DNA from 3 places in the Chitinophaga sp. RAB17 genome. Region 1 is predicted to be linked to each of the others. Evidence: riboswitches for the same ligand, from Rfam matches in the RefSeq annotation. Region 1 holds a riboswitch; each other region holds the start of a gene.

Region 1 (11,114 bases):
ATATACTTGTGATCTCCGTTGCGTTGTATATAGTCATTGAGTTTGATCATCGCGGCTGATAAATGTTCTTTTACAGTATTTCGGGAAATATTCAGTTCGTGTGCCACTTCCTCATAGGTTTTCCCTTCCAGTTTACAGCGGGTAACAATAGTTCTTTTTTTGGGAGATAATTTTGAAATCGCCTGTTCCAGCAAATGATATTGCTCTTCGTCTATGTTCTTACGTTCAATAGCTACCGGATCATCCTCGTCCGACTGGAAGATGTTTTTGTGAAAAGCCTGTTCCCTGAGCTTCTTCCTGACGAAGGATACGCACATATTAAAGCTGATAACAAACAACCATCCACTGACCGATTGATCTGGCTGGATATCCTGTCGTTTTTCCCATAGGCGTGCAAACACGTCCTGCAGGATATCTTCTGTTACCACTTCATCCTTCACAAACTTGAAAATATTCCGGTACACCGCCTCGTGATATTTCCAGTATAAGGTATCAAAGGCGTCTACTTCGTGGTTTTGTAACCGTACTACCAATTCAGCATCTAGTATATTCATATTTCTTCTTTTATATAAATCATATCGTGGAATACAATTTATATGGCTAGAAAAAAGCCAGGTTTCCCAAAGGCAATGGCCATCTATTCTGCTGCATAAATTAGTAACAAATATTATTATTTAATAAATAAATTCGTATTAACTATAATTATTAATTGTTATAAGCATATACAGAAGGATCAGCGTAAGTGGGAAAAGCAGCGTAGCCGCACAATGGCATTTGTATTATTAATTATGTATATGTGTATAAGGCAGAAGAAATAGTATGAATTTATACTTAAGCAGGGAATCCGGTATTGAAAGAGCACAGTTTTTAAGAAGAATAATGACATATATCCATTGATGCCGCATAACAACACCAATGGATATACGCTGAAAATTTCCGCCCTTACCGTTTTAACGGTGTTTCCCTGGCCGCCGCTGTTTTTTCCGCAGCAGGTATCTGCTTCACCACCTCATAACTATCTGCACCATTCAGTCCCGTTCCCCGTGTTATCCGCAGCGTGTACTGTTGTATCGGAGTATTCCGGGCCAGTGTTACCGTCAGATAAACGGTTTGAATGTTGGGCCCCCAGGTGACATAGCAGGTGTTGATGCCATAGCCTTCCAGACCGGTATTAGGTGGTGCAGAAATAATCTGTCCATCTCCGGTGACATTCCAGGCAACATACGTGCTGCCACTAACGGTGGGTACCAGTGAATAAATGCCAACGCTGCCGGGCGTCACAGTAGTGGGTCCTGAAATACTAACGGGTCCTACCTGGGCAACAACTTTGCTACCGCCCAAACATAACAGCAATAGCAGGGCACAAAAAAACGTGGATACCTGAGTGAGTTTAACGCTCATTTTACAATGGTTTAAGAGTGAAATACGTGGAAAAAAAATATCGTATTAAAATAACCAGAAAATCCTGAATATCCTAGTGAAGTATCGGGATAAAAAAATCCCCCGCCTGCCATTGGCAAGCGGGGGATTTCTTTATTTTATAGTTCTTTATTCGTGAAACACTGGCATGGCCGGGAAATACCATCCGTTGTAGGTCAGCGTTTTTTTCAGGGTAGTAGTGGTGGCATCATAAATCAGCACCCGGTTGATACTGCCGGTGAATGATCCATTCAGCGTAGTTACTACTAATTCATTCTTTTCCTTGTTATATGCCGCTCCTGCACCATAGAAATACTGACCCGTTGGCAGGGTGATAAATGGCGTAGTTAATGAAGCAGCGTTGCCAATTACGTAGCGGTATAATTGTGTACCACCAGCAAAACCGTTGTTACGCACAATGAAAATAGCACTGTCCTGTGTAGACGCAGTAATACCTGCATGACGCCATGCTCCCCATGGAGAAGGTACGGTAAACGGCAGTTTGATCGCAGTACGTGCCAGGGTAGACGGAACAATGCGAATCAGTGAATCTGAATTGGTCGCATATACCGCTCCATCTTTACCCGCAGCAAAAGCGAGGTTAGCAGCGCCGAACTTTTTCACTACTGCATAAGTGCTGCTATTCAGTGCTACGATACCATCTGTTTGAGATAATACAAAAACATAACTGCCAATTTTAAGCATGTCGCCGGTATAACCAGCAACCCCGCTGATTTTAGTGCCTACCACCAGAGATGGCAGTGTAATAGGATATACACCATCGCTGGCGCTCAACAGTCCGTGCGTGGCATCAACACCCAGGAAGGCATGCCCATCGTTGCCCGGTAAGGTAGTAATACGGCCGGTTTCCACCATGCTGCCACCATCTGTTACCACCAGCGGTCCACCAGCTTTCACTACGATGTACAGCTTATTGTTGAAGAAAGTCGCAAACTGCAATGTGTTGGATGACCCGCCTAATGCACCGGTTGGGTTTTCCAGGTGATACACGTCCTGCACCAAACTGTCACCACTATACGAATAGAAGTGCAGATCGCCGGTGCCATGACCGAACCATCCTTCATTGGCAATAAAGAAACCATCTGCATATTTACCGGTAATCAATGATGTTGTAACGCCGGTTTTGTTATTGGCGTCCAACTTTTGTAACTGTGATGACTGCAGTGCATCTTCTTTTTTACAGGAAGCCACCAACAAGGCAAAAGCCAGAAACAAGGAGGATAATAACTGTTTTTTCATATAATAGATATTTGGATTGATGACATACCTTTCCCTGTCCGGATACCGTATCCGGAAAAAAACAAAACTCAAAAGCCGGTGATATCACACCTGCATAATGCGCCCAGGGGTAAATAATATTTACACAATAGAATATATGCCGTTAGGCTTACATTCCTGGCCTTTCACCCGAAAGCGCTGAATGATTGATAACATCTGGCAGGTCTTCTGGCTCTCCTGCTTTTCCGGGAACCTTCCCATCTGCGGACATACAGACAGTGGTATGGAGTATCCGGAAAATCAATTCATTCAAAAATGAATGCAGGATCACAGCTACGGGGATAGCTCCGGTATTGCACCGGATTCCCTTTTAATCCGCCCGCAGGCGGAACCAATTGTGGATGCAAACGTACGTGAAGTATTAGTAAAATCCAAAATGAAAGAATGGCGCAATGCGCAGCATCACCATCGAAAAATATCAACGCATCTTTTCCAGTGTTGTCGCCGACAACATTTTATTAACCTTTTAAACACTACTTTCACAATAGTTCCAACTTAATTCCTTTATACATTGAGAACGTTTTTAAAAGTATTGTTTTGTATACTTAATCCCATGTGCGCTTTTACACAAATTACCCGTTCCGATGCCTGCATGAGGTTAGTTCCAGCGGAAAAATTTACCAGGGCAGATCTTATAAGCGCCGCTGGAAGGCAGTTACCAGACTCTTTATATGATGGTAGCAAGTTAGATAGTATAAGATGGGCACTGATGAAGGACAAGAGGAAGGCGTTTTATGACCTGGCACCTGATAATTTAAGCGCTATGCCGAATCCTGGCAGCTTTATGCAGAGCAATTATTTTCCGAAAGCATCGTACAATGGCAGACAGTATCCTCTCATCCTGATACCAGATCAGTTGATGCGGCCATCCCGCTGGGGAGGGACCGTGTACTACGGCTTATCATTCCCGGATAATACGTGGTATTTTAAATACCCGGTGAATTATTACCCGGATCGTAAGTCCGCGTATTCCCGGGCCTTATTACAAGAGTAATCTCAATTTTTTCTGCCGCCCGCAATTACCTTTTCAGCTGTTGACAGCCGGATTCGATACCTCCGACAAACATGCACTGGATGGTTGTTATGTGGTGGTGAAAAAATGATCAGCCCTTCATTTGCCACGATTTTGTTTTTGTAAAAGCCCGTAGGCCCTGATGTGATAGGGTAGCGCCGATACCGGAATGCTTTCTGCCGGCCCAGGGTAATCCTGCTGTAACCCTGTCGCAACAGTTCCAGTAGCCGGTGCCACTGTTTACCTGTGAGAGAATGGTTTCGGCTCTCTCCTGGCTGCTGGAATATACGGAAGCGGTGAGTCCGTAGTCGGTATCATTCATGAATTGTATGGCTTCTTTGTCGGTCTTTACTTTCATAATACCGATGATGGGGCCAAAGCTTTCTTCCTGCATCACCTTCATCTTGTTGTTGACATCTACGATAATGGTGGGTTCAAAGAAATTTCCATCATGCACAATACGTTTGCCACCGAGCAATACCGTCGCGCCGTTTGCTTTGGCATCTTTCACCTGTTCTTCCAGTACTTCCAGTTGTTCATACCTTGTTAAGGCACCGAAGTATACGCCTTCGTCTGTAGGTAACCCCAGCTTCCAGGAGCGTACTGCTTTTACAAAGGCTGCTACATATTCATCGTATACATTTTCGTGTACGTATATACGTTCTACTGCACAACAGCTTTGTCCGTTGTTATAAAAGGCGCCATCGGCGGTGGCTTCAGCTACCGCGGCAATGTCGGTGATGTCGTCTGCTACGTAGAGCGGATCTTTGCCGCCCAGTTCCAGCTGACAAGGCACCATTTTCTTCGCTACTTTTTCATAGATGTATTTGCCGGTTTTATAGGAGCCAGTAAAAAAGAAGCCGTCAAATCTTAAACCCAACAGATGTTCTCCTGCATACTTGCCACCGATACCTACTTTAAATGCATTTTCCTCCACGCCGGCTTTCTTGAGTAAGTTATCTATTTCAATTGCCGTCAGCGTGGCGTATTCAGAAGGTTTGTATAACACCGCATTACCTGCTAACAACGCGGGGATAAACACATTTACGCCTACGAGATAAGGATAATTCCAGGCAGAAATATTGCAGATAACGCCCAGTGGCTCGTAGGATATTTTTTCCTTGAGTGCATCGGTATTGGTGACCCATTCATCTGCCAGGTATTTTTCTGCATTCTCCAGCATCCACTGTATCCGTGTTCTGGCGCCATTGATTTCATTGCGGGACTGTTGCAATGGTTTCCCTGTTTCAGACGTAAGTATGGCAGCCAGTTTTTCAATGTTTTTTTCCAGCAACACACTAAACTTTTCAATGATTTTTATGCGGTCAGCCAGGCTCACCTTTACCCAGTATTCCTGTCCTACCCGGAGGAACATATACTTGTCTATCAACTTCGTATCCATGTCATCCCGGATAGTTTTAATAGTTGCGCCTGTAGCCGGATTTATGATTTTCATTTTTGATGGTTTCTTACTGCTTGAATAAATTGTATTTTGATTTTTTGAGAGAGGGGATTCTCCTCTTTTTCTGGCATTCTTTCCGGATGCCATTGTACGCAAAGCATAAACGCTTTGTCTGTTTTATCTTCGAACTCAATGCCTTCAATGATGTTGTCGCCGGAAGTGGCACTCACCATCAGGTTATGGCCCAGATGCTCCGGATGAATGGCCTGGTGATGTGCGCTGTTTACCTGCCCGGCTTCCACTTCTGTGATGGTATGGAGCAGCGTATCTTTCCGGATATGGACCTCGTGTATTTTATCCACATCTCCCTTTTTATGTATTTTGTTGGCCGCTTCTCCTATGTCTTCATATACTTTACCACCTTCCAGGATATTGATGTATTGCAGCCCTCTGCAAATGCCCAGTATGGGAATGCGTTGTTGTTGTGAATATTCGTAGATCACTTTTTCAAACGCATCTCTTTCCGGTAAAAAGTGAGCTGGCTGGTGCGGATAATTTTCTGCACCACCATAGTAAGATGGTAATACATCCACCCCACCTGTTAATACAAATCCATCGCAGGTGGAGATGTCTGCTACGTTGTTACGGAGGTAGGAGAGAATCACCAGTTCCAGGTCATCGCCCAGGTCAGCAGGCGTAAACCAGTTTTCATAATTGGGAGCACTGGCTTCTGTAAGACTGATCCCTATCTTTTTCTTCATGTCTATAGCGCATTTAGGTACAACTGTTTGAAGTCTTCCCTGGACACCGGTTTAGGATTATTAGGATGGGCAAAGTCGGCCAGGGCCAGGTCTGCCAGTGTTTCGATATGTGCTTCCTTCACACCAATTTCCCGGAGATGGTGAGGGATGTTGACTTCTGAATTCAGTTCAAACAGGTACTGCACCACAGCTTCGCCGGTTTCTTCTTTCAGCTCCAGTGTTCTGGCGATGCGGCGGAATTTGTCTTCAAATCCGGCAATATTAAACTGCATCCCGTATGGAATATTAACAGCATTGGCCAGTCCATGATGGGTATCCAGGAGGGAGGACAGGGGATGTGCCAGCGAATGTACCACACCCAGTCCTTTCTGAAAGGCGATGGCGCCCATCATAGAGGCCATCAGCATATTGCTCCTGCTTTCGATGTCCGGACGATTGGTGGCCTTTATCAGTGATTTGTTGATAAGATAGATACCTTCCAGCGCAATGCCATCACATAACGGATGGGGATTTTTTGCGAGGAATGCTTCCATATTATGTGTGAGTGCATCCATGCCGGTGGCTGCCGTGATAAAGGGTGGTAATTCCATCGTCAGCTCGGGATCGGCAAACACTATTTTTGCCATGAGTTTGGGCGAGAAGAGTATTTTTTTCTGGTGGGTTTCATCATCCGCAATGATGGCGCTTCTGCCTACTTCGCTGCCGGTGCCGGCGGTAGTGGGAACTGTGATGAAATGCGGAACATCATTGGTGACAAAGATGTCACCACCAATGAGGTCATCGTATTTAAAGAGATCTTCGCGGTGATTTACCCGTAACACAATGGCCCTGGCTACATCTATGGCGGCGCCGCCTCCTATACCGATGATGCTGTCGCGGTTAGTTTCATCCCATAGTTCCGTGCCTTTGTATACATCGCTCTTGACCGGGTTTTTATGAATGTCACTGAATACTTCTACCGAAAACTGATGTGCGTGCAGGTCTGCCACAATGCCTTTGAAAAAGGAGAGACTTGCTACGGTAGGATCTGTGACTATCATGGGTCGTTTGAGTCCGTTCTTTTGTAAATAGGCCGGCAGTTCTTTGATCGCGCCTGCGCCAAAACGGATGGTCGTTGGAAAATTGTATTGAAATGCCATATGCTGATGCTTAGATGATTTCGAAATATCTTTTCAATTCCCAGTCGGTGACTGCTTTAGCGTATTGTTTCCATTCCCACTCCCGCGTTGCCGTAAAATGTTCTACGAAGGAGGCTCCGAACAATTCTTTCGCCAGCGCCGACTGCTTCATTTGCTGCGTGGCAATATGAAGGTTCTGAGGTAATACACCATTTGAGGTGTCTTTGTACCCATTGCCGATAGTGGCTTCTTTTTCCAGGGTAAGGTTGTTTCTGATGCCATACAGGCCTGCAGCGAGACAAGCCGCCAAGGCCAGGTACGGATTGGTATCCGATCCTACTACTCTTGTTTCCAGGCGGGTGGCTTTTATATTGCCGGGTAATGCCCTTAGGGCCACTGTTCTGTTGTCGATACCCCAGGTGAGTGTAGTAGGTGCCCAGGCGCCTTCTACGAGGCGTTTATAGCTGTTGATAGTAGGTGCGATCATGGGGAGTATCTGCGGCAAACAGTGCAGCTGTCCGGCTATATAGCTTTTCATCAGTGCACTCATTTTGAGGGCATCTTTCTCCTCATAAAATAAATTGTGTTTACTATCCTTATCCCATAAGCTCTGGTGTACATGCCCGCTGCAGCCGGGCAGGTTTTCATTGATCTTGGCCATGAAAGTAGCCATTACTCCATGCTTATAGGCAATTTCTTTTACGGCCGTTTTAAACAGCACGGCCTGATCGGCGGCCTGTAATATGGTGGCGTATTTAATGGCTGCTTCATATACGCCTGGTCCGGTTTCGGTATGCAAACCTTCTATCGGTATGTCAAATTTTACCAGTTGTTCAAATAAGCTGCTCATGTACTCATTCTTCAACGCACTCCGTAAAATGGAGTAACCAAACATACCTGGTGTTAAAGGGGTAAGGTCCCGGAATTGCTTCTGATGCGCGGTATCTGGTGTTTCTGTAAAATTGAACCATTCAAATTCCTGCGAAAAATAAGGTACAAAACCACTTGCTGTGGCGTCTGCCATTACCTTGCGCAACAGCTGTCTCGGACAGGTATAGGTAGCGGTATTATCTTCCTGTACAAAATCTCCCAGGAAAAAAGGAACATCATTTTCCCAGGGAATTTTACGGAAGGTGCTGAGATCTATTTTTACTTGTGCATCTGGGTAGCCGGTATGCCAGCCGGTGAACTTCACATTATCATATACCACGTCGCTCATGTCCCAGCCAAAGGTCACATCGCAGAATCCGAGCCTGCTTTCTACAACAGAGGCAAACTTCTCTGCCGCTATGTATTTACCTCTCAGTACGCCATCGATATCTGTCACCGCTACTTTTACTTTACCGGAGGGGTGTTGTTTTACGTACGCTAATATTTCTGATGTAGTCATGTATTGGCGGGTTTAAATATTTTGTACAACAAAAAGGCGATGGCCAATATGGAAAAATAGATGCCCCCCAGCAATGGATTGTAGAGGAACATGGCAATGATGGATACGGTGGCAATGACCAGCGATATCACCGGGAATGCCGGGTAGAAAGCCACTTTGAATGGCCTTGGTAATGCTGGCTCCCGTTTTCTCAATATGATAATTGACACCATAGAAATGATATAAAGCGTGAGTGCGCCAAAAACCGACACGATAATGATCTCGGCCGTTTTACCGGAAAGTAACGCTAAAATACCAATTACCATGTTACCAATCAACGCATTGGCGGGGGTATGAAAACGGGGCGATATTTTGCCCAGCAAAGATGGCAAATTATGCACCCTGCCCATTTCATAGGTAGATCGTCCCGCTGCCAGGATAAGTCCGTGAAAGGAGGCCACCAGCCCGAATAAGCCTACCGTAATCAGCAGGTGATACATGAGGTGGTTGGCGCCGGTTATTTTGGCGAGCGCCAATGGCAGGGGCGAGTCGGAGGTTTCTCCGCTGATACCGTTTTTATATACGATGGCTTCCCAGCCGGCAATACCGGTGGCCGCCACAAATATGAGTATACATAATATGGCAAGGGTGAGGATGGCCCATCCAAAACCTTTGCTGATATCCCGCTGCGGATTTTTTGTTTCTTCGGCTACGTTGGCAATGCCTTCGATGCCCAGGAAAAACCAGATGGCAAAAGGGATAGCAGCAAAGGCGCCGCCCCACCCGTTCGGGAAGGCGTTGCTGGTAAGATTCGTTACCTGGAATTTTGGTAGCGACAGTCCCGAAAAAAGCAGTAACTCTCCTACGGCAAAAATGGTGACAATCACTTCAAACGAAGCAGCTGCTTTTACACCATATACATTTAATGCGGTAAACACAAAATAGATGGCAATAGCACTGACTAATACGGGGACCTGTGGAAAAAAAGCATTGAAGTAGGCGCCGATGGCAAAGGCAATGGCGGGAGGCGCCAATATAAATTCAACTACCTGGGCGATGCCCGCAATAAAGCCGACATTTTTGCCCATGGCCCTGTTGGCATAATCAAATACGCCGCCTGCTTTTGGGATCGCGCAGGCCAGTTCTGCATAACTGAATGTAAAGGTTACATACATCACCATGATCACAAGGGTGGCAATGGCCATACCTCCGGTGCCACCTTTTTCAAGTCCAAGATTCCAACCAAAGTACATACCTGAAATAACATACCCTACTCCAAGCCCCCACAGCATAAAGGGAGTCAGTGTTTTCTTTAAGCCCTTGTTTTGTGTCATTAGAAAGATCTCGATTGTGTGTACCGTAATATAACATAAAATAAAATATTATTTCAGTAAGTATTTTGATGGAGAATTTTAAGATAGGGTCGTCTATCTTTAGGCGCATACCCACACATTACAACATGAAACTGATTGCAAACGGGCGCATATGGATTGAAACGGAACAGGGCCCTTTTCTGGGCTATGGCAGAATTGAGTTGCTGGAAAAAATCAGCGAACTGGGTTCATTGAGAAAGGCGGCAACAGCCATGAAGATTTCCTACCGGCAAGCCTGGGATTTTGTAGATCAGATGAATAAGCGGACCAGCCAACCGCTGGTGATATTTGAAAGAGGAGGAAAAAATGGGGGAGGCGCTTTGCTGACAAAGGAAGGAGAGCAGGCCATCCGGTTATTTCATGAACTGAACCAGGCTTTCCAGGAGTTCCTGGCCACCGCAGTGGCCAGGATGAATAAATAATTTCCGCATAGCCATCGCTTTATTTTGCAAATCGTACAGTCATGGTCGTTACCTCCCAGATCCAGCGGGCAGGTTTCTTTTCACCGGGCACCACTATACGAAAAGGCCCTTTCCCTGCAGGGAGCGGGTTGCCATCCATTTTATCTGCCAATATAATCACCCGGTTAGCAAATGTGCTGTCCAGTTCCGGCAGGGAAAACAATACTTCATATCCATCGCCGGATTTTACCAGCAGGTACTTGGACATATTTTCACCGCGTAATTGTGGCCCTAATGTAACACCCGCCTGTTGCAGGATTTCATATACCGGCACACCGGAGTAATGATGCGCTTTCCCATCCCGGTCTGCTGCCACCACTTCTACTTTTTTCATCGCGCTGATATCTGCTGCACTCAGCTTTAAAGGATGTGTTACTTCCCCTTCTACGGAAATAGACTGTGCCCGTACCATAGCAGAAAGAAGCATAGCGGTTACAAAAAAAGCGACGTGTTTACAGGTCATGCTGATTAATTAAAAGGATTTGAAAATTGTGGATTGCTGATAAATGCAGAATCTGTCAGCAGGTGTAAAAAGGCAATGATATCTTTCTTTTCACTATTACTAAGCTGAAGGGAATTGCCGCCAATAGCGTTGGAGGTATTACGCAGCACCGGACTCAGGGAAGGGCTGCTGATAATATGCTCACTGTAATGATCCAGTACCTGTTCCAGCGTTTGAAAACGCCCATCGTGCATATAAGGCGCGGTCAAGGCGATGTTGCGAAGGGTAGGTACCCGGAACCGGCCCCTGTCTGCAGCCAGGCCAGTCAGCTTTTCTCTGCCGGCATCCGGTGGGAGGCTATCCAGCCCGTTGTTATGAAACAGCTCCATATATAGCTTCGGGCTACCATGACAGTGCCCGCAGTTGGCGCCCCGGATATTTCTTTCCGGCACGGGAGC
Region 2 (11,114 bases), on a different contig from region 1:
CTATTGGATTCAGTCCGTCTGTAGGTGGACAAACCGGTACCTCCAACATGCCCGGCAGTTCTACACGAACCAATCCAATTTCCCTGGATGCCATCGAAGAAATGCAGGTATACCTTTCTCCCTTCGATATTAAAATTGGTAATTTCACCGGTGGTAGTATCAATGCTGTTACCAGATCAGGTACCAATGAAGTACATGGATCCGTGTATGTTTTTGGTAGAAATGCTTCACTGGTAGGTCCCGACAGGACGAATACAGAAAGCAGCAAGACGTTACCATCTTCTTTCTATGACCTGCAAACAGGTGCCAGGGTGGGTTTTCCCATCATCAAAGACAAACTGTTCTTTTTTACCAATGCAGAAATTACAGACAGACGGGAACCTGTTCAGCAGGTAGCAGGGAGTAACGGATCAGATAATATTTTAAGCCTGGAAGATGCTACGCAAATCGTACAACACAGTAAAAGCAAATATAATTTTGATCCCGGAGAACATCAACTGTACAATACTTTTGCCCGTTCCAAAAAAATCTTCAACCGGCTGGACTGGAATATCAACGATCGCCATCAATTGGTGGTCCGCAACAATACTGTTTTGTCTGAAGCCATGCAAATGGAAAGAGATCAGTTCAATTTTCGTTTTTCCAGTATCGGATTCAAACAGCTCAATAATCAATCTTCCACAGTGATAGAGCTGAAGTCCCGCATCAACAACCGGGTATCCAACAACCTCATCATCGGTTACACCGATATTCACGATTATCGCGAACCCAATAGCAGGGCTGATTTTCCGCAGGTGCAGATTGTAGGACGCACACCGGGAACGACCATCTTCTTTGGCACCGACAGGGAAGCTGCTGTTTTTAACCTGCGACAAAAGACCTTTGAGTTTACAGATAATGTAACTGTTAGAATGGGTAAACATACACTCACGGCTGGTACGCATAACGAGTTTTATAATATCGGGTATGGATTTGTGAACAGCTGGAATGGCAGGGTAACCTATCAAAGTATTGAAGACTTCCTGTCCAACAACCCACAAAGAGTGCAGGGGAATTTTAACTACTTCAACAACAACCGTGACTACCTGTACAACCATCCACCGGCCAGTTTTAAAGTTAATTTCCTCAGTGCCTATGTGCAGGATGAAATCAGGGTTTCACCGCGATTTAAAGTGATGCCGGGTGTTAGAATAGATTGGGCAAATATTCCGGGCAAAGCACCACTGAGTAACCGCACCAAAGAGGCTTTTCGTGATCCTTATTTCGGAACCACCTATACATATACGCCCATGAGTGACATCAATCAAAAATATTTGTCACAACCGCAGATATCACCACGCATTGGTTTCAGGGCCGACCTGAATGAAAATCGCACGCTGATACTGAGGGGTGGGGTAGGTGTTTTCACGGGCCGTATTCCTTTGGCATGGCTGGGATACGCCTATTATAACACCGGTAATTCTTTTGGTTCCATCGATCTGCGAACAAATGGTGTTCCGCCTAATCCTTTCCAACCGGGCACCGATCCTTTACTGCGGCCGGAAAGCAGTCCATATGATGGTATTGCCGCCTTTGCTCATCAGCAGGGCCGGGTAGTGAATGATCCCAATGCCGGACAAACACAGATCGATGTAATAGACAACAATTTTGTGATGCCTGCTGTAATGAGAAGCAGCCTTGCAGTGGACTATACCGATCAGCATGGATTCAATTATTCGCTGGAGGGCATCTATACCAAAACGATCAAAGATGTAAGATTTATACAAATCAATCTGAAAGATAATCCTTCCTACTACGCATACGACACTGCACAACATTTGAGAAAGCAGCCGATATATGCAGGCAGCGTTGACCCGCGGTTGGCAAACGGATACCTGCTTACCAATACTGACAAAGGTTTCAGATACAGTCTTACGGCTAAAGTAAGCCGTAGGTTTACTAGTGGCTTTCATTTCACCGCTGCTTATACCTATGGGAAATCGAAAGATATCTCCAACGGTATCCGGAATTCTATGGAATCGAACTGGCAGTTAAACCAGGCGCTGAATCCCAATGATCCTGCGTTGTCTTTATCCAATTTTGATATCAGGCATCGGATTATTGCTATGACGGGATACGACCGTCGTTGGTCCGATAGGTGGCGCAGTGTGATTTCGATTTTCTTTTCGGCGCAATCAGGTAGTCCGTTTACCTATGGATTCGTTAACTATACGCCGCAAAATACGCCGCAGCAGATCGCGTTGGCATATATACCGGCAAAAGGTGAAACAATCAATTTTTTTGCTACGCAATATGCGGCAGACGGAAATACGATTATCAGTACTGCACAGGAGCAGGCAGCTGCTTTCGATCATTTCATAGACAACAACAAATATCTAAGTTCACGCAGAGGCGATTTTACAGAACGTAATACCGGAAGAACTCCCTGGAATGTAAATGCCGATCTGCACCTTTCGCAGGAACTTACACTCTTTAAAGAGAAACCATTGAAAGACCGCCATACTATTATGTTTTCTGTAGACATCATGAACTTCACCAATCTGCTCAACAAGGAATGGGGGTGGAGCTATTTTTCGCCGAACACCTATAACTCAACTGCCAGTATCGGCCTGCAGCCGTATATTCCTGCACGTAGTTCGCAGGGGTATCCGCTTTACCAGTTCAGGGATCCGGGTATGCCTTACTCCATCGATCCGCTGGCCTCGCGCTGGCAAATGCAGTTGGGGCTGCGATATAGTTTATAGGGATCAGGTGAGAATTACAAATTAGGAATTACGAATTACGATTGGGTGAGTAGATAGTAAACGCGAAGATCAACGTCGCTTATATCTACTCACCCAATCGTAATTCGTAATTCCTAATTCGTAATTCTCAATTCCTGTTGTCACAACATTTGGAGAAACCATCTGCTTTCATTAATTTGCGGCTGCAACTGGTTATTCTAGCACGTATGCAAGAATATTAAAAGGGAATCCGGTGTAAAACCGGAGCTATCCCCGTAGCTGTAAATCCTGCTGCCTGTGTGCCCACAGGTATCGTTTTTTCGGAGTTAATTCCTCCTTGCCACTGTTCCGCTTATCCGGAACGGGAAGGCGACCGAAAAAGCAGGAAAGCCAGAAGACCTGCCTTTTGCAACTATATATCATGTTTTCGGGTGAAGAACATGGATGTATTTTCCCGGTGTTCCGGTTTTTATTTTGGTAAAAAAGAATTTTTGTATCTGATTGACTGTGCCTGATAGCGCATGTCATTCATCTATAGTATGTATGTTTTTTTTCGTGAGAGATCATTTGATTTCTTCATGCAGAATCCCTATTCCCTTTAAAATAACTATTAACAATGTCTGATAAAAAAATTGACCCACGTTTTCTTGTTTTACTCCTTTTTATTTTAGGCGCTGGCCTCATACGTGTATTAGGTGCGGGTAATCTGATGCCTTATCCAAACTTTACGCCGATTGGCGCTATGGCCCTTTTTGCAGGCGCTTATTTCAGTAATCTTTTCAAGTCGTATGCCTTTCCTGTTCTGACATTATTCATCAGCGATATTATCATATCTCATGTGATATATCCGGAATACGCTACGGGATTGCTTTATAGTGGCTGGGCATGGAACTATGCAGCCTTTGCTCTCATGGTAACAGCAGGCAGAGTGATCATCAAAAAAGTAACGCCTCTCCGCATACTTCTTTCCGCCCTGTCTGCCGGATTGATACATTGGATCGTTGCTGATTTCGGCGTGTGGATCAATCATGGTATTAATATTACTACCGGTAAACCCTATATGTACAACCTTGCAGGTTTGTTGCAATGTTACTATCTCGCTTTACCATTTTTAAAGAATATGCTCGTAGCAAATCTTTTTTATTCAACTGTATTCTTTGGTTCTTTTGAAATGCTGAAATACCGGTACCCCAAAGCATTACATGCATAATTGAAACAACTGTAGCTTAATCATCAATCAAATATATAAACATGCGATTTTCGGGAAGTACTTTCTTTGTAGTTTCTATTTTAGCACTGGCGATGTCATGTAAAAAAAATGACGACGCCATTCCCGGTCCCGGTGTGGACAAAACCGGAGGTGCAGATTCTATACATATTGGCGCTACGCTTTCTTATCATCCCAGGATAAACAATCCCGTTGGTGCTACGTTCAGCTGGAAAATAAATGGAAATGCAGTCGGAAATGATTCTGTGTATACGTTCACGGCAAGTGCCCGGGGGGATTACCATATCGTATTTACAGCCAGCAATGCCGGCGCTTCAGACTCAGTGATCTACCAGGTAAAGGTGTGGGGTAAATATGAAAACGGATTTTTGGTAGTACAGGAAGGACAGTATGGAACTACCTCCGGCGACTTATTCTATTATAGTTATGATAGTAATAAGATTGTTAAAGATGTATTTAAAACAGAAAATCCCGGCAAAGATTTTGGACCGACCAGTGCAACACTGCAGTTCGCCACCATCCATAAAGGCAAGGTGTATATGTCTGTAAAAGTAGGTGGGCCTTTGGTGGTAGCCGATGCATATACCATGAAAGAAACAGGGAGGGTAGATCATCTTCCGCAGGAGGAAGGTCATGCCTTTACAGGAATAGATGATGCAAGAGGTTTGTTAAGCGCAGTGGATGGTGTATACCGTGTAAACCTCGCTGGTCCGACTATAGGGACTAAGATAGATGGAATTAATTCATCTGCCGGTGATATGCTGGTAGCCGGAGACTATGTATTTGTACTTACACAAAATGATGGTATCGTTATATTGAAAACCTCAGACTACAGTATCGTTAAGAAATATCCCAAAGGTACTATAGGCTTTGCCCGTACGAAAGACGGCGCGGTGTGGGCGGCAGGAGACTCCGCACTGTTACGCATTGACCCGGTTAGTCTTGCTGTAACTGAAACCCCCGTACCATTTAAAGTAACCAATCCATGGGCATTGTGGTCATGGCATTCAGGTGGTATCACTACCAGCAGATCCGGTAACGAGGTATTCATTGCGGAACGTAAAGATGGACCTGGCATTGGTGGTACGCTGGAATATAGTGGAACCAAAATATATAAATACACAGCTGGCAACGAGGCTTCTTTTGCAGCGCCATTCATCACGATTCCTAATGGCCAATATTTTTATGGCTCGGCTGTGAGATTCAATGAAAGAACAAAAGAACTCGTGGTGCTGACCCTGACGGATGAGTGGGGCAGCAGTAATGACAACAGATGGTTATTCTATGACGCTACTACCGGTTCTTTAAAGCAAACAGTACGCTATGCCGGATATTATTTCCCTACACTTCCCGTATTTTATTAAGATGGGAACTATTTAACTGTTTTTTAAACCTCAACAATAATTAGTATGCGAAAATCCTATTTGACATCTTTAGGCATTGGTAGTCTTTTAATGTTGGCTGCCTGTCAGAAAGAAAACCTTTCTGCCGGCCTGGAACCTATGAAGAAGTCTTCCGCTTCGCTTGTCAGCAACGTAACAGTAAGACCAGCTTTACTGACCAGCAGTCCCCTTATCAGCCATGTATATACGTACATGCCTGCCGCAGGACAATTTATCAATGATGCGTCGTATGGCACTACCACAGTAGCGCAAAGCCTGGTGGGCAGTACCAGCAACCTGGTATCACTTGGTGGCTTTGGCGGCTACATAGTATTTGGATTTGATCACTCTGTAGTGAACAGTGCCGGCAATGATTTGGGTATTTATGGTAATCCCTTGGGTCCCACCTATCAGTGGTCAGAGCCGGGAGTGGTGATGGTTAGCCAGGATACCAACGGTAATGGCATTCCTGATGATACCTGGTATGAGTTGGCTGGTAGCCAGTATACCGCAACAGGTACTATCAAAAATTACCGTATCACGTATTATAATCCTCATGCTGTGGGTACCAGTGTGTTGTGGAAAGATAACCAGGGAGCTACCGGTTATGTGCAGGCTAACGCTTACCACACTACGAACAACTATTATCCCGCAATGGCGCCTAACCAGGACTCAATCGCCTTTACAGGCACCAAACTTGTAAATACATTACAAACTGGTGGCATCATTACCAATCTTGCGTTCGCATGGGGATATTCCGACAGTTATTCCAGCGAGTATCCAACACTCGGCTATAATACTTTCGACATCTCCTGGGCTGTAAATGCCAGTGGTACTGCAGTAACCTTGAATGCGATTGATTTTGTAAAGGTATATACCGGTCAGAACTGTAGTGCAGGAACGATGTTAGGTGAAATATCTACAGAAGTAAAAGGAGCAAGAGATCTTCATTTATAAGATGTAATTTAAAGCGAAATGGGTTGCAGATACCTTACTGCAACCCATTATTTTATATGGAACCATATCCTGATTCATTAAAACCGTAAAGTATGTGCGAACATGAGCAGAAATATTGCCCGCGCTGTAACAGCGCATTTCAGTGTAAGGTAGGATCCATTCTGATTTGCCAATGTACTTTGCTGCCATTGGATGATCTGGAAAGAAGTTATATTCAGGAACAATTTTCAGATTGTCTCTGCCTTAATTGTCTGAAGGAAATGAAGGCTGCTTATCATGCTAAGCTGTTCCAGGACAGGTTAACGAATATATCCCCCTTACGTTTTAAGAAAGATCAATAAACCACCAATACGATTATAATACGATTATAGGCCTTAATAATATCATTACAAGATTTTCATCTTGTGGCATTACTACACCTTTGTGGGAGCACACCCTAAATAATCGTCATGAAAGATCTCAACCATCTCGTTTATTCCGAAGACCAGCTCTGGCAACGGATCAACGATTTCAGTATTGATGACCCCGAGGCCAGGATTCCGTTCTCCGGCAAACTGGCCAGGACACAAAACTGGAGTGAAGACTTTACCCGGCGAGCCATTCATGAATACAAACGCTTCGTATACCTCAGCTGTATATCACCCACAGGTGCTTCTCCTTCTCAGGTTGTTGACGCAGTATGGCATCTTCATCTCGAATACACCCAAAATTACTGGGAAGAATTTTGCGATAAAACGCTCGGTAGAAAATTGCATCATCATCCTTCGAAAGGAGGTCCTCACGAAAAAAAGAAACACGAACACTGGCTGAAAGATACGCTGGTAAAATATAGGCAGGTTTTCAGGAAAGATCCTCCTGCTGATATCTGGAAGAAACATTTCCCCCTGGGGTTACCCCGTCAGCGATCTGCTCCATTTAAAAACTGGTCTTTGGTCTTTCTCTTTTTTTCCGCCATCGTGATGCTGTCAGGCTGTCGCGCAAACTGGATGGTGATCGGGATCCTGGTGTTGTTTTGTTTCTTTGCCCTGCTCATTATTTCGAATCTGGCAAATACAGGTATGAAAGAGGTAAAGAGTGATGAGGAGGAATGTGGGGGAAGATGTGGGGCATAGCATAAAAAAGACCTTACAGCGGGTAGCTGCAAGGTCTTTCATAACATACGGATATGCTAGAAAATAAAATTGGTACTGAGGAAGTCAGAGCTGTGTTGATTCACGATATCTTCCAGCAGCTTTTTGTTGGTGTCGTTCATCTTGGTAGTTACCAGTGAGCGGATAGAGAATGAACGCAGCGCGTCATGCACAGAGAGCGTTCCTTCTGCACTGTCTTTCCGGCCGGTGAACGGGAATACATCCGGTCCACGCTGGCACTGACTGTTGATATTCACCCTGCTTACCTGGTTTACCAACGGATCTATCAGTGAAGCCACTTCATCGGGATTATTGCTAAAGATGCTTACCTGCTGGCCATGTGGCGATTCGATCAGGTAGTCGATCGTTTCTTCTATCTCATCATAAGGTACAACAGGGATTACGGGACCGAATTGTTCCTCCTTATAGAGTTTCATTTTATTATTTACCGGGAATATTACCGCAGGGAATACAAATGATTCGTTGCTGGCGCCACCATTTTCATTGATCACGGCAGCTCCGTGGGCGATCGCATCTTCAATCACTTCATGAATATAAGCAGGCTTACCAGGTTCCGCTACCGGCGTGAGTTGTACGCCTTTCTCCCATGGCATGCCGAATTTCATTTTGCTGATAGACTCACTGAGACGCGCATTGAATTCGTTGGCAATGGAGCGGTGTACAAATAATATTTTGATGGCGGTACAACGTTGACCATTATACGATAATGCGCCCAGGATGCATTCATTTACGGCCACCTGTATATCCGCATGTTGCGTGATGATAGCGGCATTCTTGGCATCCAGGCTGAGGACAGCACGCAGGCGGTTCAGTTTGGGATGGTGTTTACGCAGGTCGTTGGCCACTTTACTGGAGCCGATAAAGGCCAGTACGTTGATCTTACCGGTAGCCATGATGCCTGGTATTACGGAGGCGCCGCGACCATATACAGTGTTCACCACACCTTTAGGGAATGATTCCATGAATGCACGTAGTAATGGATAATGCACCAGGGTACCATGTTTTGGTGGTTTGAAGAGGATGGTGTTACCCATTAGCAGTGCAGGAATCAGTGTAGTAAAGGTTTCATTCAATGGGTAGTTGAATGGTCCCATACAAAGTACCACACCCAGTGGTGAACGGCGGATCTGTGCGATGGTGCCTTCTTTGATTTCGAAGCGGGAAGAGCTGCGGTCAATTTCCTTGAGCGCGTCTATAGTAGCGTTAATATATTCTATGGTGCGGTCAAATTCCTTGACAGAGTCAGCATAGGATTTTCCGATTTCCCACATGATCAGCTTTACGATCAGGGAGCGTTGCTCCGTCATTTTACGGGCAAATACAGTGAGACAGTTGATGCGCCCATCCAGTCCCATCGTTGGCCATTCACCGCGACCGTTATCATATGCTGCGAGGGCAGCATCCAGCGCTTCGAAGGCCTCTTTTTCTGTGCCCAGCGGGTAAGTGCCTATCAGCTTGCGTTTCAGGCCATCCGCAGTGGGGATATTAATAGGAGAATATACCTCACTCACCGGTCCATTCCATTGTTTCATCTCCCCGTTTACCAGGTACTCTCTCTGATGAATTTCAGAAATACGGAATTCTTCGGGTATTTCATTTTCTTCAACAAAGAGGTTCTTCAGCTCATCTTGAAAACTCATGTGTTAAAATTTTATGCGTACAAAGTACACAAATTAGGTGGAATAATACACATAGAATGTTTCGATCGGGGAGTGGGGAAAATCTATATGGTAAATTATCAGGAGATAAAACAGCCTTGGAAAATGCTGCCGGCATTATCGCTAACTTTTTTATTTTCAATGATTAACCTAGTTTTGCCGCATATTTTACAGAAAATTAATACGGCACTTATATTTTATAAAACATCTTGCGCATGCCCTTGACGAAAGTTTTGATCACTGTTAAAAGTTACCCCACCGTATCTTCCCATTATGATGAGCAGGTTAGCATCGCCGGTGTAAGAGAAGATGGAACCTTTATAAGGATATATCCCATCCCGTTTTCAAAAAAAACTTATGAAGAGCAATATCAGTTATACGACTGGGTGGAGCTGGATCTTGTGCGTAACACCCGTGACTTCAGGCTGGAAAGTTTCAGACCTGTAGCAGTAGATGCTGCGGTAAAAAAGACAGGACACCTGGGTACGGAAGATCATTGGAGTGAACGGAAAGCCATGGTGCTGAGGAGTGTATACCGCAACCTGTCCACGTTAATGATGGAAGCGAAACACGAAGCGTTTTATACCTCGCTGGTGGTGTTCAAACCTACACGGATACTGGGTTTTGTAGTGGAAGAAACGGAGCGGGAATGGAACAGCGTCCGTTTGGAGAAATTACAGGAAGAGAAAGAAAACGGGAACGTATATGAGCAGCCGGAAGATCCTTTTGCAGTAATGAAAAAACTGCCTTATAAGTTTTCATTCCGTTTTATTGATGATAAAAACGAAGAGATCACACTCCCCATAGAAGACTGGGAACTGGCCTCCCTGTATTGGAAAAGCCTGAAAAAAGGCGCTGGTATTGAAAAAGAACAGAAAGCTATCAACGAGGTAAAAAAGAAATACCAGCAGGAATATGCCAGGAATACGGATCTTTATTTCTTCCTGGGTACCACACAAAATGCACATGCAAGTTCCAGGCAGCCGTTTACAATTGTTGGGTTGTTTCAACCCACGATGCCACCAGCAGTAGTACAGGGGAGCTTATTTTAATAATTACGCTCTATTGGCCACATTTTTAAATGCTACATTTTTCAGTATGAAAATGAACAAAAGAGAAGAGCTGGAGTATAAGTTGTCCGAAGAAACGGATGGGACAAAGTTTTCCCGTCTTAAAGATAAACTGATAAAGAATTTTGGCGAATCAGAACGAGAGGCGGTAATACAGGCATTTGTACGTTACGCCAGGGAAGGTAAACTCCTGCATTGGCGCAACTTCCTGATGACAGACATTATCGGACTGGTGCTGGAAGGAGAGGAGGCTTACGCCGCATTTTTCAAATGGGCGCTGACCGTTCCTGACCTGTCCTACTGGGCGGTCAACGGATACCTGAAAACAGCCGGTAAGGAAGCTTATCCCTTACTGGTGACAATGGCCATGAGTGATGAGGTGAAATTGGAGGTGCGTGCAAATGCCATCAAATGCTTATCGGTACATAGCGAACAAAAATTCGATAGTGATCTTCCCGGTGATCCAGGCTATTGGAAGGCTGAACAATTGCCGCTTCCCGCGCTATTGAAGTGGCAGGAAGAAGGGTATTCATTGGGTGTTGGGTATACGGCTCCTGCAACACATCCGGCCTTACAGCAACCGGTAACACCGTTGGAAATGCTGGCCGCAAAACTTGAAAAACAACTGGCAAAATATCGCAAAGAGCAATACGATAAGGCTAATCCCGGTAACCTGCTGGTCATCGCCAATGAAAATGACCTGGCGCGCATTAATGAAAAATGGACCTTGCCTGAAACGTATGCGTTATTTCTGAGAGATTTTTCACCATTGCATGTAATGCTCGACGGTGGCGATATTGAACAGGGGCTGCATCTTTACGGAGCGCAGGAATTAATAGTACGTCAACAGGGGTACGCTTTTAATCCTGTCACCGACCAGGTCATACAAGATTGGCCTCCACACCTGTTAGTTATCGCCGATGATGGCGGAGATCCTTATTGCCT
Region 3 (11,114 bases), on a different contig from region 1:
CTGTCCGAATACATTTCTTCGATATACAGTTCTACCAATACTTTCAGGCTGGTATTGCCTACTTCCGTTACCTTGCCGATCAACTCCACAATGGTACCGGCAGGAATAGGCCGGGTAAAATCTATTTGCCCGGATGATACCGTCACCATTTTTTTACGCGCAAAACGGGTAGCAGTAATAAATGCTACTTCATCCATCAGCGACATCGCGGTGCCTCCGAAAAGTGTATCGTAGTGGTTGGTAGTACTGGGAAATACCGCTTTGAATATTCTTGTCTCCGAGTGAAGAATCTTTTCCTCCATAGTCATAATCGTTCCGTTTTTATGTTTTTACAAAGCAGCCTTTTCTCTCATCACCACAGCAGCTTTTACCATATTCGTTAAAGCTACTTTGGTTTCCGGCCATTTACGCGTTTTTAATCCACAGTCAGGATTCACCCACAGATTCCTTGCCGGCAATGCTTCCACTGCCTTTTCCAGCAACGAAATCATTTCTTCTGCAGAAGGTTGTCTGGGTGAATGTATATCATATACGCCCGGGCCAATTTCATTCGGATATTTGAAATCCGCGAAGGCATCCAGTAATTCCATTTGTGACCGGGAGGTTTCAATCGTGATCACGTCAGCATCCATCGCAGCAATGTGTTTAATGATATCATTAAATTCACTGTAGCACATATGCGTATGAATTTGTGTTTCATCTTTTACACCACTGGCAGCAATACGGAATGCCTGTACAGCCCATTCCAGGTACGCCGCCCAGTTTTCCCGGCGTAAAGGTAATCCTTCCCGGATGGCTGGTTCATCGATCTGTATCACTTTAATACCCGCATTTTCCAGTGCCACCACTTCATCCCGTATAGCCCAGGCAATCTGATTAGCGGTAGTAGACCTTGGCTGGTCATCTCTCACAAAAGACCATTGTAAAATAGTAACAGGACCGGTGAGCATACCTTTCATCAGCTTGTCGGTATTGGCTTGTGCAAAGCTGCTCCAGCGTACCGTCATATCTGCAGGACGGCTTACATCACCAAAAATAACCGGTGGTTTTACACAACGGCTGCCATAACTCTGTACCCAGCCATTTTTAGTAAACAGGAATCCATCTAACTGTTCGCCAAAATACTCCACCATGTCGTTGCGCTCAAATTCGCCATGCACGAGTACATCCAGGCCAATTTCTTCCTGCCAGCGGATCACTTCTATAGTTGCCTTTTCTATGGCGGCGTCATATTGTGCTACCGTCAGTTCTCCTTTTTTCAATCTTGCTCTTAACTGCCGGATATCATCTGTTTGTGGGAAGGAGCCAATGGTAGTGGTCGGGAATAATGGCAGGTCAAACTGCTCCTGCTGTATAGCCTGACGAACTGTAAAGGCACTTTTCCTGCTGGCATCACTCAATGTAAATGCAGCGACCCTGTCTTTTACGGCTTTACGGTGAATAAGTCCTGAGGCTGCACGGTTGCGAATTGCGTCCTCATTGGCGGCCAGTAGTGCTGTATTTCCTTTTACAATATCCCGAAGCTCCTTTAATTCCTGCAGCTTCTGTTTGGCAAAGGCCATCCAGTTTTTTATTTCGGGAGATATCGCTGTTTCGTAATCCAGGTCACAGGGAACATGTAAGAGAGAGCAGGAAGGCGCAATGGCGATTCTGTCTTCCCCTAAAACTTTAATAGCCCTATGTATAAATGCTAATGATTTGGTGTAGTCATTCTTCCAGATATTTCTGCCATCTACTACTCCCAGAGAGAGTTGCAATTTGCTGTTGGCGATCTTTGTCTGCAATACATCTTCCAGTTGTGCCGGGCAACGTACCAGGTCCAGGTGCAGTGTCTGCACCGGCAATGCCAGTACTGCCGGCAGGTGCTGGCCATAACATTCAAAATAGGAAGCCAGTACAATATGTAACTGCGGGAAGGCAGCATGTATCTGCGCATATGAATCGCTGAGCACCTGTAATGCTTCCGCAGAAAGATTGAGTGACAGGCAGGGCTCATCCAGTTGTACCACAGTGGCTCCAGCCTTCGTTAACAGGTCAAGCACTTCCAGGTACACCGGCAACAATTTATCTATCAATGATAACCGGTTAAATCCTGCTTCTTTTTCTTTACCCAGTAACAGGAAGGAAACGGGGCCCAGTAATACCGGTTTGGCAGCATAGCCTGCATTCTTCGCTTCCAGGAACTGATCCACCACTTTGCGGGAAAACAGGTGAAAGTCCTGACTGGCGGTAAATTCAGGAACAATATAGTGGTAGTTGGTATCAAACCATTTCGTCATTTCCATGGCGGTGATATCATCTCCATCCCACTGATAACCTCTGGCCATAGCAAACAACAGGTCTGTTTCAGATAACTGTTTTGCGGTGAGGGCCTGGTATCTCGCTGGTATAGCGCCCGTCATCAGCGAGGTATCCAGTACCTGGTCATAATAGGAAAAATCGTTGCAGGGAATCCAGTCGATCCCCGCCTGCTTTTGCAGTTCCCAGTTTTGCAACCGGATACCGGCGGCAACTTCCTGTAGGGCAGAAATAGAAATGCTGCCTGTCCAGTAGCTTTCGCAGGCCTTCTTCAATTCACGCTGGCTACCTATCCTCGGATAGCCTAAGTTGTGGATAATCATTGCTGATTGTTTAAAAGGTGATACATGATGTTCACGCTCTTCTACATACCATAGCAATGCTTTAACAGGAGAAAGTGTAAGAGAGGAGAAGATAGTACGTAATTGTTTCTTACAGGCATGATCCCGGATGCCATACAGCATTGGTTGACGGACCTTTAAAAAAGCGTCCATCTGTCGTACCTGTTCTTAAAAAATTACTACATACCAAAACCTGACCTGCTTCAATCCCCGAAAGCAGTGTCAAAGTGAAATAAAGGCAGGTCTCCTGGCTCGTTTCACTGTTAAACACCTTCCCATTCCTCCAACGGAACAGTGGTATATTGTTTAACAGTTGCAGATAAATTATCTGCGCAAAACTTACAGTTGCGGGACAGCCTGTGATTTACACACAGTTCCCTTTTAATCCCGCTTTTCAGCGGGAACCATTACTTGCTTCGATTGTAATACGTAAAGAACCGGGGGCGAAGATAATAAATCCCGGCAACTATCAAATTTAAGTTCCCGGCCGTTTTACAGCAGGATTTCGTTTTCTTACAATGTGGCGCAGTAGCAAAAAGTGAGTTTTACATCATAAAACGAACAAAAATGAAACAAGCTAACATCCTGATTACAGGCGCCACCGGCAACATTGGTACTACACTGGCCAAACAGTTATCCGCACAAGGTATTCCTTTCCGTGCCATGGTAAGAACTACAGACGATCAGGCCCGCGCACTCCACGCGTTACCGGGAGCAGAAGCCGTGATCGGAGATTTTAATAATCCCGACAGCGTGGCCAGCGCTTTACAGGGAATAGAAAAAGCTTTCCTGCTCACAAACTCTTCTGAGCAAGCCGAAAAGTTACAAAGTGATTTCGTGGATGTTGCACGCCATGCCGGAGTACAACATATTGTAAAACTTTCCCAGTTGCATGCAGCACCACAATCGCCGGTACGTTTTCTCCGGTATCATGCCGCCGTGGAACAAAAGATCCGCGAATCCGGTATAGACTATACTTTCCTGCGACCTAATTTATTTATGCAGGGACTGCTGGGCTTCCGGGATCCCATCATACAGCAGGGCAAGTTTTTCGCCACCGCCGGAGAGGCGCCGATTAGCCTGGTAGACATCCGGGATATTGCCGAAATAGCAGCCACCGCACTCTCTACTCCCGGCCATGCAGGCAAAATATATGATATTACCGGCCCCGAATCCCTCACACACCAGGAATTGGCAACCAAACTGTCTATCGCGCTGGGACGTACTATCACCTACGTGAATGTTTCACCGGATCAGTTACTCCAGGCCTTATTACAGGCAGGATTTCCCCTCTGGCAGGCAGAAGGCCTCATCGAAGATTATGCCCACTATGCCCGCGGAGAAGCAGCCGCCATTTCACCGGCAGTGCAGCAGCTGACAGGTCATGCACCCCGCAATTTTGACCACTTTATACAGGAATATGCAGCACTGTTTGCCTGAGAGCGAATTTTGTCTGGGGCAGGATTATACTGATTATACTGATTTTTACGCTTTTGATTTAGGAAGATTTAAAAAGATTAGGGAAGATATTAGCGAATTTATCCGCTTATATCTTCCCTAATCTTTTAAATCAAAAAGTAAAAGTCAGTATAATCAGTATAATCCTGCCCAAAAAAAACCGCTGCATTTTATCGCTAAATTCTTATTTTAGCCTTAAATAACGAATCCAGTGGGCAATGAAGAAGCTGTTCTGTTGAAGAAACTGCAGCAAGGGGATGCAGAAGCTTACATAACATTATACAACCAATACTACCCCTCACTTTATACCTACATACTCCACTTTATAAATGTTCCGGAATTTGCGGAAGACGCACTACAGGAAGTATTCATAAAGATTTGGGAGATAAGGGAGCGGATCAATCCTGAACTGTCCTTCAGCGGCTACTTATACCGCATTACCCGAAATCATGTATTCAAATCATTAAAGAAAATAACTGCCGACGAAGCACTCCGCCTACAGGTCATGCAGGAATTACAACGGCAAACAGAAGATGCAGATACCAAACTGATATGGAAGGAATACGAGGCATTATTGCACGAAGCAATCCGTCAACTCCCTCCTCAACGGCAAAAAGTGTTCAGGCTATGTCGGGAAGAAAGCAAAAGCTATGAAGAGGTAGCACAGGAATTAGGCATTTCCCGGAATACCGTCAAAGAACATATGGTCCTCGCCATGAAAAGCATCCGGTTTTTCTTTTATACCAATAGTGATGGCCTGCTCCCGGTCTTCTTTTTGTCCAGTCTGATGCTGGATCCCCACCCCGCTGAAAAAATATTTTCACCTCCACCCACCCTACCTGTCGTTTCCGGGATAGTATATACATGTCCACAGAAAGAAACGAAGCTTATTACCAACAATTGCTCCTCCGATGGCAACAACGGATATGTACTCCAACGGAAGCCATTGAGCTGATGGACTATCTGCGGCAGGACACTTCCAACCGCACCCTGTTAAATGAATTACAGACCTCATTCCGGCAGGTAAAGCCCGCAACGGCATTGTCATCTGCCGATCCGGGCGAAAGGGTCAGGAAAGAGCTGTTAAAGCATATACAGGCATCTCCCGTTATTCCTATCCACCAGCCACGAAAAAATATCCGTACATTCAAACTCGCGGCGGCAGCAGCCATCCTGGTTGGTATGGCTATTCCGACAGGGTATCTCTTGCTGCAGCAGTGGCACACACCCCAACCAGCCATCAGTAAGGCGGCACAAACGAAAACTACCGCGGACAGCCACAAAGCAGTACTCACCCTGGCCAATGGAGAAAAAATTGTACTCGACCAGAAAGGCATGCAACAACTGGCACAACAGGGCAGCAGTACCATCCGGACGAAAAACGGACAACTGGTATACGAAAAAACAAACGGCGAAGCCAGCGCCCCACTCTATAATACCCTCACCACCGCTGCCGGCGAAACCTATCCGCTGGTACTCGCCGATGGGAGCAAAATATGGCTTAATGCCTCCTCATCCATCCGTTTCCCGGCAACATTTGCAGGCAACGAGCGCAAAATTGCACTCACCGGAGAAGCCTACTTTGAAATTGCCCATGATGCACATAAACCGTTCCGCATCCAGGTAAAACAAATCACAGTAGATGTATTGGGCACACACTTTAATATCAACTCCTACGCAGACGAAGCCACTATCAACACCACCCTGCTGGAAGGAGCCGTAAAAATAAACAGTGACAAAGGCAGTATGCAACTGGCACCGGGAGAACAGTCGCAGGTAAGTGCCAATGGAACTCTAAAACGCGTGGCCGGCATCAACACAGACGAAATTGTAGCCTGGAAAGAAGGCTACTTCCGGTTCGAAAGCGCAGACCTGACCACCGTATTACGACAATTCTCCCATTGGTACGATCTGGAAATCGTATACGAAGGCAAAGTAAAACCAAGAAAATTCTTTGGTATGATCAGCCGCAGCAGCAGCCTGGTCAACGTATTAAAAATGTTGGATGCAAATAATATTTCATATAGAATAGAAGGAAAGAAACTGATTGTCAGAGGTGATGAATAGTGAACAGCACCTCCGTTTCCGGGTGAATAGTCAAATCAACCAATAGCAGGCGGGTAAGCCAACGTAGCACTGAATAAAGTCGATAGAACAACCAAATCATTTATCTAATCAAAACTCAGCACAAGTATGCAATTAAGCACTGTTGCCTGTACCCGGTATGATAGGAGCCGGCGTTCAACCAAACACCTAAAGGTCGGTAGACTACTGACCCTGCTTTGTCTCGCCACCGGTATGCAGGTGAACGCGGCAAAATCACAGAACCAGGTGGTAAACCTATCACTCAAAAATGCCACCGCCAAAGATGTATTCCGGGAAATCAACAAACAAACAGGGCTCAACATCCTGGCAGATGAAGCCTTACTGGAGAAAGGCGGCAAAGCTAACATCGAGGTAAAGAATATGCCTGTTGGCGATGCCCTGAATATTTTTATGCGCAACCAGCCACTCTCCTACACCATTGAAGGCGGAGCGATTATCGTAAAAAATAAGCCAGCCGTTCAACCGGCCAGCACACCACCTCCTCCCATAGAAATCCATGGTACTGTAACTACCGCCAAAGGACAACCTTTACCCGGTGCTACAGTCACCGTAAAAGGCACCAGACATGGCGCTGTTACCAAGGCAGATGGCAGCTTCAGCATTACTGCCAACGCAGGTGAAACACTGGAATTTTCCATGGTAGGCTTTAAACCATGGTCTGTAAAGATAGATGGCAACACCACCACTTTTAAAGTAGTACTGGAAGATGATGTATCCAACCTCACCGATGTGGTGGTGGTAGGGTATGGTACCACAAAGAGAAAAGATCTCACCGGCTCCATCAGCTCCATTTCCAGTGACCAGATGAACAATGGAGGTGTTACCTCCAACGCGGCACAGGCCATACAGGGCAGGGCTGCGGGCGTACAGGTAAGTCAGTCGAGCTCCGCTCCCGGCGGACAAACCATTGTGCGCATCCGCGGTGGCAACTCCATCAAATCCACTAACGAACCATTGTACGTGGTAGATGGTTTTCCTTCTGAAACAGGTAAAGACATCAACCCGAATGATATTGATGATATACAGATCTTAAAAGATGCCTCTTCTACCGCTATCTATGGTGCCAGGGGCGCCAATGGTGTAGTGATGATCACTACCAAAAGAGGCAAATCAGGTAAGGCCGCTATTCAATATGACGGCTACTATGGTACCCAACGGATTATAAAGGAATATGATAAAATGACCGGCCTGGAAAACATGCAGGTCACCAATGCCAAAGCCATTGAAAAAGGTCAGCCCGCCTATTATACGGCAGAAGACCTGGCCAGCGGCCGCAATAACGACTGGTTTAAATTAGCCACCCGCCCAGGTATGGTGCAAAGTCATAACCTGAATATAGCCGGTGGTACCGTGGAAGATCGCGTATCATTGTCTGGCAGCTACTTTAAACAGGATGGCGCTCTTAAAAATACGTCTTTCGAAAGATATTCCGTACGCCTGAATTATGACAGACAATTCAGCAAAAACTTCAAAACCGGCGCCAGCATATATGGCTCCCGTTCTTACACTAACTTTAAAACATACGATGGTAATATTGTCCCTTCCAACGTAATGTATGGTGTATTAACCGCCTCCCCTGCCATTCCCGTATACAATGCGGATGGCTCTTACGCCCGGTACAGGAGCAGAGACAATCCGCTGGCCTGGCTAATGGCGCCGACCAACGACCGCTATGAAAACAAAGTAAATATCAATGCTTACCTGGACTACGAAATACTCAATGGACTTAACTTCCGTGTAAACGGAGGAACAGAATATACTACCTTCCGGGAAGGTACTTACCTGCCCCGCGACCTGGTAGATGGCGAAAAAGTGGGCGGAAAAGCCAGTCTGAACAACGTATCCCGTACCCGTAACCTGGTGGAAGCCTATTTTACCTATAAAAAAATATTTAACACCATACATTCCTTGAACGTGGTGGCAGGGGTATCTTACCAGTCTGATATGTACTCCCAACACTATACACTGGCACAGAAATTCAGTACAGACGCTTTCCTTTATCACAACCTGGAAGCCGCCAGCGAGCCACTTAGCAATACCAGCCTGGATGTTCCCTCCAAAATTGCCTCCGCTTACGGACGTTTAAACTATTCACTGAAAGATAAATACCTCGCTACCTTTACTTTCCGCAGAGACGGATCCTCTAAATTCGGTCCCAACTACCGCTTCGGAAACTTCCCTTCCGGCTCTGTAGCCTGGAGAGCAGGTGAAGAAGATTTCATCAAAAATCTGAACATCTTCTCTAACCTGAAAGTAAGAGCCGGTTATGGTCTAACAGGTAACGATCGTATTCCTGATTACATTTACATGTACCTCTTCGGCCCCACTAAAGTATCATTGGGACCAGGAAGCGACAGCTATGGTGGTACCGTGGCTACCCGCCTCCCCAACCCGGATCTGCAATGGGAAAGTACCGCACAGTTTGACGCGGGAATAGATATGGGATTCTTTAACAATCGAATTTCTGCCACAGTAGATTACTACCGCAAAAAAACCAACCGACTCATATTTGATATTCCTATCGGCGACTGGAATGGCTTTGCTGTACAAACGGTAAACGCTGCTGAAATTGAAAATAAAGGCGTTGAATTATCCGTTACCACAGAAAACATTATCAACCACGCTTTCACCTGGAATACTACAATCAATATTGCCTACAACAAACAAACCTGCCTGGATCTCGGTGGCCGTCAAAGTGTGATTACACAAACCGCAAACCTCTATGGTGGCCGTTCTATCGACTTCACCAAACTGGAACCCGGACAGGAGTTAAGCACCTTTTATGGTTATATCTATGATGGCGTCATCAAAACCGGCGAAGCACATCCGCAACAGCCCAACTCTAAAGCAGGTGATCCTAAGTTCAAAGATATCAGCGGACCCGATGGTAAACCCGATGGTATCATCGATGCCAATGACCGTACTTACCTGGGACACGCTACGCCACGTTACATTTACGGGATTAACAACAACTTTGCCTACAAAGGTTTTGAACTGAACATCTTCCTGCAGGGCGCACTGAATTACAGTTTATACAATGCTACCAACCTGGTACTGGAATCCGGTCCCGGCAAAGCAGCATTGAACAGATGGACGACTACCAATGAAAATACAGATATCCCGAGAGATGGATATGTGATCGCCTACGGTGGTATGATCAATTCAAAATTTGTGGAAAATGCTTCTTACCTGCGTTGCAAAATGATTACACTCGGATATAATATCCCCGTAGCCAAAACTTTCCTGAGAAGTCTGAAAGGCATTAAGGTATATGGCTCTGTACAAAACTTATTTACGATTACCAAATATACAGGATCAGACCCTGAGGTAAACACGAACCTTAACAGTAGTGTTAACAACGGTAGCCTTAGCGGCGGAAACAATGCCAACCTTTCTTCCGGATTGGACTACACGGCTTTCCCTGCTTACCGCACCTATACCATGGGGCTTAAATTTAATTTCTAACCTGTAAATTCCGGAACAAATGAAATACGCTTATATCGCATTAACTACTTTACTACTCGGCGCTACTTCCTGTAAGAAGCTCGTAGAACCTAAAGTATACAGTTACCTCACAGATGCCAACGCATTCCTCACGCTCAGTGATGCCAAAGCAGCTGTAAACGGAGTATACTCCAGACTAAAACAACCGAGTGGCAGATCCGATGCCTGGATGTACTATGCAGGCTTCCAGGTAACCATTTCAGATCTTACCACCGATGTAGGACATGCCAGTACTGCAGGTGATGTGGGGCTGATGTCTGATTGCCAGTGGGCCTCCAGCAATACTTACCTGGCCTTCGCCTGGCAGCATCAGTATAAACTTGTTACAGATGCCAATATATCCATGTATTATATTCCACTGATGAGCAGCATTACTGATGCACAGAAAAACCAGTTTGTGGCAGAGCTGAAGTTCCTGCGCGCACTGGGCTACGTGGATCTTACTGATGCCTTCGGCCCCGTGATCCTGGTAACAGATGAAACCGTGGCACAAAATCTAAAGAGTCCTGAATATAATGCACCTTTAGCTACTACTCCTGTAGCAGATATCAATAAACTGATCATCAGCGACCTGGAGTTTGCAGCACAACATTTACCGCTTAATTACACGAACAGCGATATCTACAGCACCAACGATATAGGCCGTGCTACCAAAGGCGCTGCCATGTCCTTACTCTGTAAACTCTATATGCGTGAACATCAATGGCAGAAAGCCCTGGACCTCACCACAGAAATCATGAAGCTGGGCTACGGATTATACCCTACCTACGCCGGATTATTTGCGGAGAAAAATAAATGGTGCCAGGAAAGCATCTTCAGCGCATTGGCCGACCCATTGAATGATGCCGTAGAAATCATGAACCACTTTGGTCCCATCAACAATCCGGTGGTAACAGACAGATGGCAATACTTTGCATTAACCTGGTACTTCTGGAATACCTTTGCTGCTAATGATGATCGTAAACAAATGTTCTACTATGATTATATCGGTACAGACGGCCTCCATTACGTACAGGGCCCTCCGGGACAAACCAATCCACCTCCGGGATTTTATTACATGCCGGATGTAGCCACTACAAAATTTGCAGATCCTAAAGGCTCTACTACGTACTACGATGGACACGTATTCCCGATACTCCGTTATGCAGATATCCTGCTGTGCAGAGCGGAAGCGCTGAATGAACTGAATGGACCTAACAGCGAATCTATAGACCTGATCAACCAGGTAAAAAGCCGCTCTCATGCTACCGGTTTAGGCGCCCCCGGCACATTCACCAAAGAAACATTGCGTGATGCCATCCTCCAGGAACGTGGCTGGGAATTCTTCTTTGAATGCAAACGCAGGCAGGATCTGATCCGCATGGATAAATATCAAAGCGTAGTAAATAAGTATCTTACCGCTGTCGG

Evidence for each region. A riboswitch is a leader RNA that binds a small molecule or an ion and turns the genes downstream of it on or off. The one in region 1 is predicted to bind cobalamin.
Region 2: linked by a shared signal. The riboswitch ahead of AB4Z08_RS15575 (DUF6580 family putative transport protein) and the one ahead of AB4Z08_RS30365 (DUF5074 domain-containing protein) in region 1 are both predicted to bind cobalamin.
Region 3: linked by a shared signal. The riboswitch ahead of metE (5-methyltetrahydropteroyltriglutamate--homocysteine S-methyltransferase) and the one ahead of AB4Z08_RS30365 (DUF5074 domain-containing protein) in region 1 are both predicted to bind cobalamin.

What each region holds. Positions count from the first base shown of each region.
Region 1 covers NZ_JBFREI010000013.1:79,581-90,694, reverse strand. The annotation lists gene AB4Z08_RS30375 (RNA polymerase sigma factor) at 1-554, opposite strand, end outside; gene AB4Z08_RS30370 (hypothetical protein) at 943-1,401, opposite strand; gene AB4Z08_RS30365 (DUF5074 domain-containing protein) at 1,549-2,679, opposite strand; cobalamin riboswitch at 2,860-3,069, opposite strand; gene AB4Z08_RS30360 (hypothetical protein) at 3,428-3,712, shown strand; gene AB4Z08_RS30355 (aldehyde dehydrogenase family protein) at 3,822-5,186, opposite strand; gene AB4Z08_RS30350 (gamma-glutamyl-gamma-aminobutyrate hydrolase family protein) at 5,183-5,893, opposite strand; gene AB4Z08_RS30345 (iron-containing alcohol dehydrogenase) at 5,896-7,032, opposite strand; gene AB4Z08_RS30340 (glutamine synthetase family protein) at 7,043-8,401, opposite strand; gene eat (ethanolamine permease) at 8,398-9,714, opposite strand; gene AB4Z08_RS30330 (winged helix-turn-helix domain-containing protein) at 9,840-10,175, shown strand; gene AB4Z08_RS30325 (molybdopterin-dependent oxidoreductase) at 10,195-10,677, opposite strand; gene AB4Z08_RS30320 (cytochrome-c peroxidase) at 10,683-11,114, opposite strand, start outside.
Region 2 covers NZ_JBFREI010000004.1:43,149-54,262, forward strand. The annotation lists gene AB4Z08_RS15570 (TonB-dependent receptor) at 1-2,744, shown strand, start outside; cobalamin riboswitch at 2,917-3,144, shown strand; gene AB4Z08_RS15575 (DUF6580 family putative transport protein) at 3,340-3,933, shown strand; gene AB4Z08_RS15580 (DUF5074 domain-containing protein) at 3,975-5,315, shown strand; gene AB4Z08_RS15585 (hypothetical protein) at 5,361-6,290, shown strand; gene AB4Z08_RS15590 (cysteine-rich CWC family protein) at 6,383-6,631, shown strand; gene AB4Z08_RS15595 (glycine-rich domain-containing protein) at 6,740-7,402, shown strand; gene AB4Z08_RS15600 (NADP-dependent glyceraldehyde-3-phosphate dehydrogenase) at 7,459-9,081, opposite strand; gene AB4Z08_RS15605 (hypothetical protein) at 9,315-10,151, shown strand; gene AB4Z08_RS15610 (SMI1/KNR4 family protein) at 10,198-11,114, shown strand, end outside.
Region 3 covers NZ_JBFREI010000003.1:778,416-789,529, forward strand. The annotation lists gene AB4Z08_RS14870 (acyl-CoA thioesterase) at 1-308, opposite strand, end outside; gene metE (5-methyltetrahydropteroyltriglutamate--homocysteine S-methyltransferase) at 330-2,792, opposite strand; cobalamin riboswitch at 2,860-3,063, opposite strand; gene AB4Z08_RS14880 (SDR family oxidoreductase) at 3,207-4,079, shown strand; gene AB4Z08_RS14885 (RNA polymerase sigma factor) at 4,309-5,052, shown strand; gene AB4Z08_RS14890 (FecR family protein) at 4,962-6,164, shown strand; gene AB4Z08_RS14895 (TonB-dependent receptor) at 6,291-9,668, shown strand; gene AB4Z08_RS14900 (RagB/SusD family nutrient uptake outer membrane protein) at 9,688-11,114, shown strand, end outside.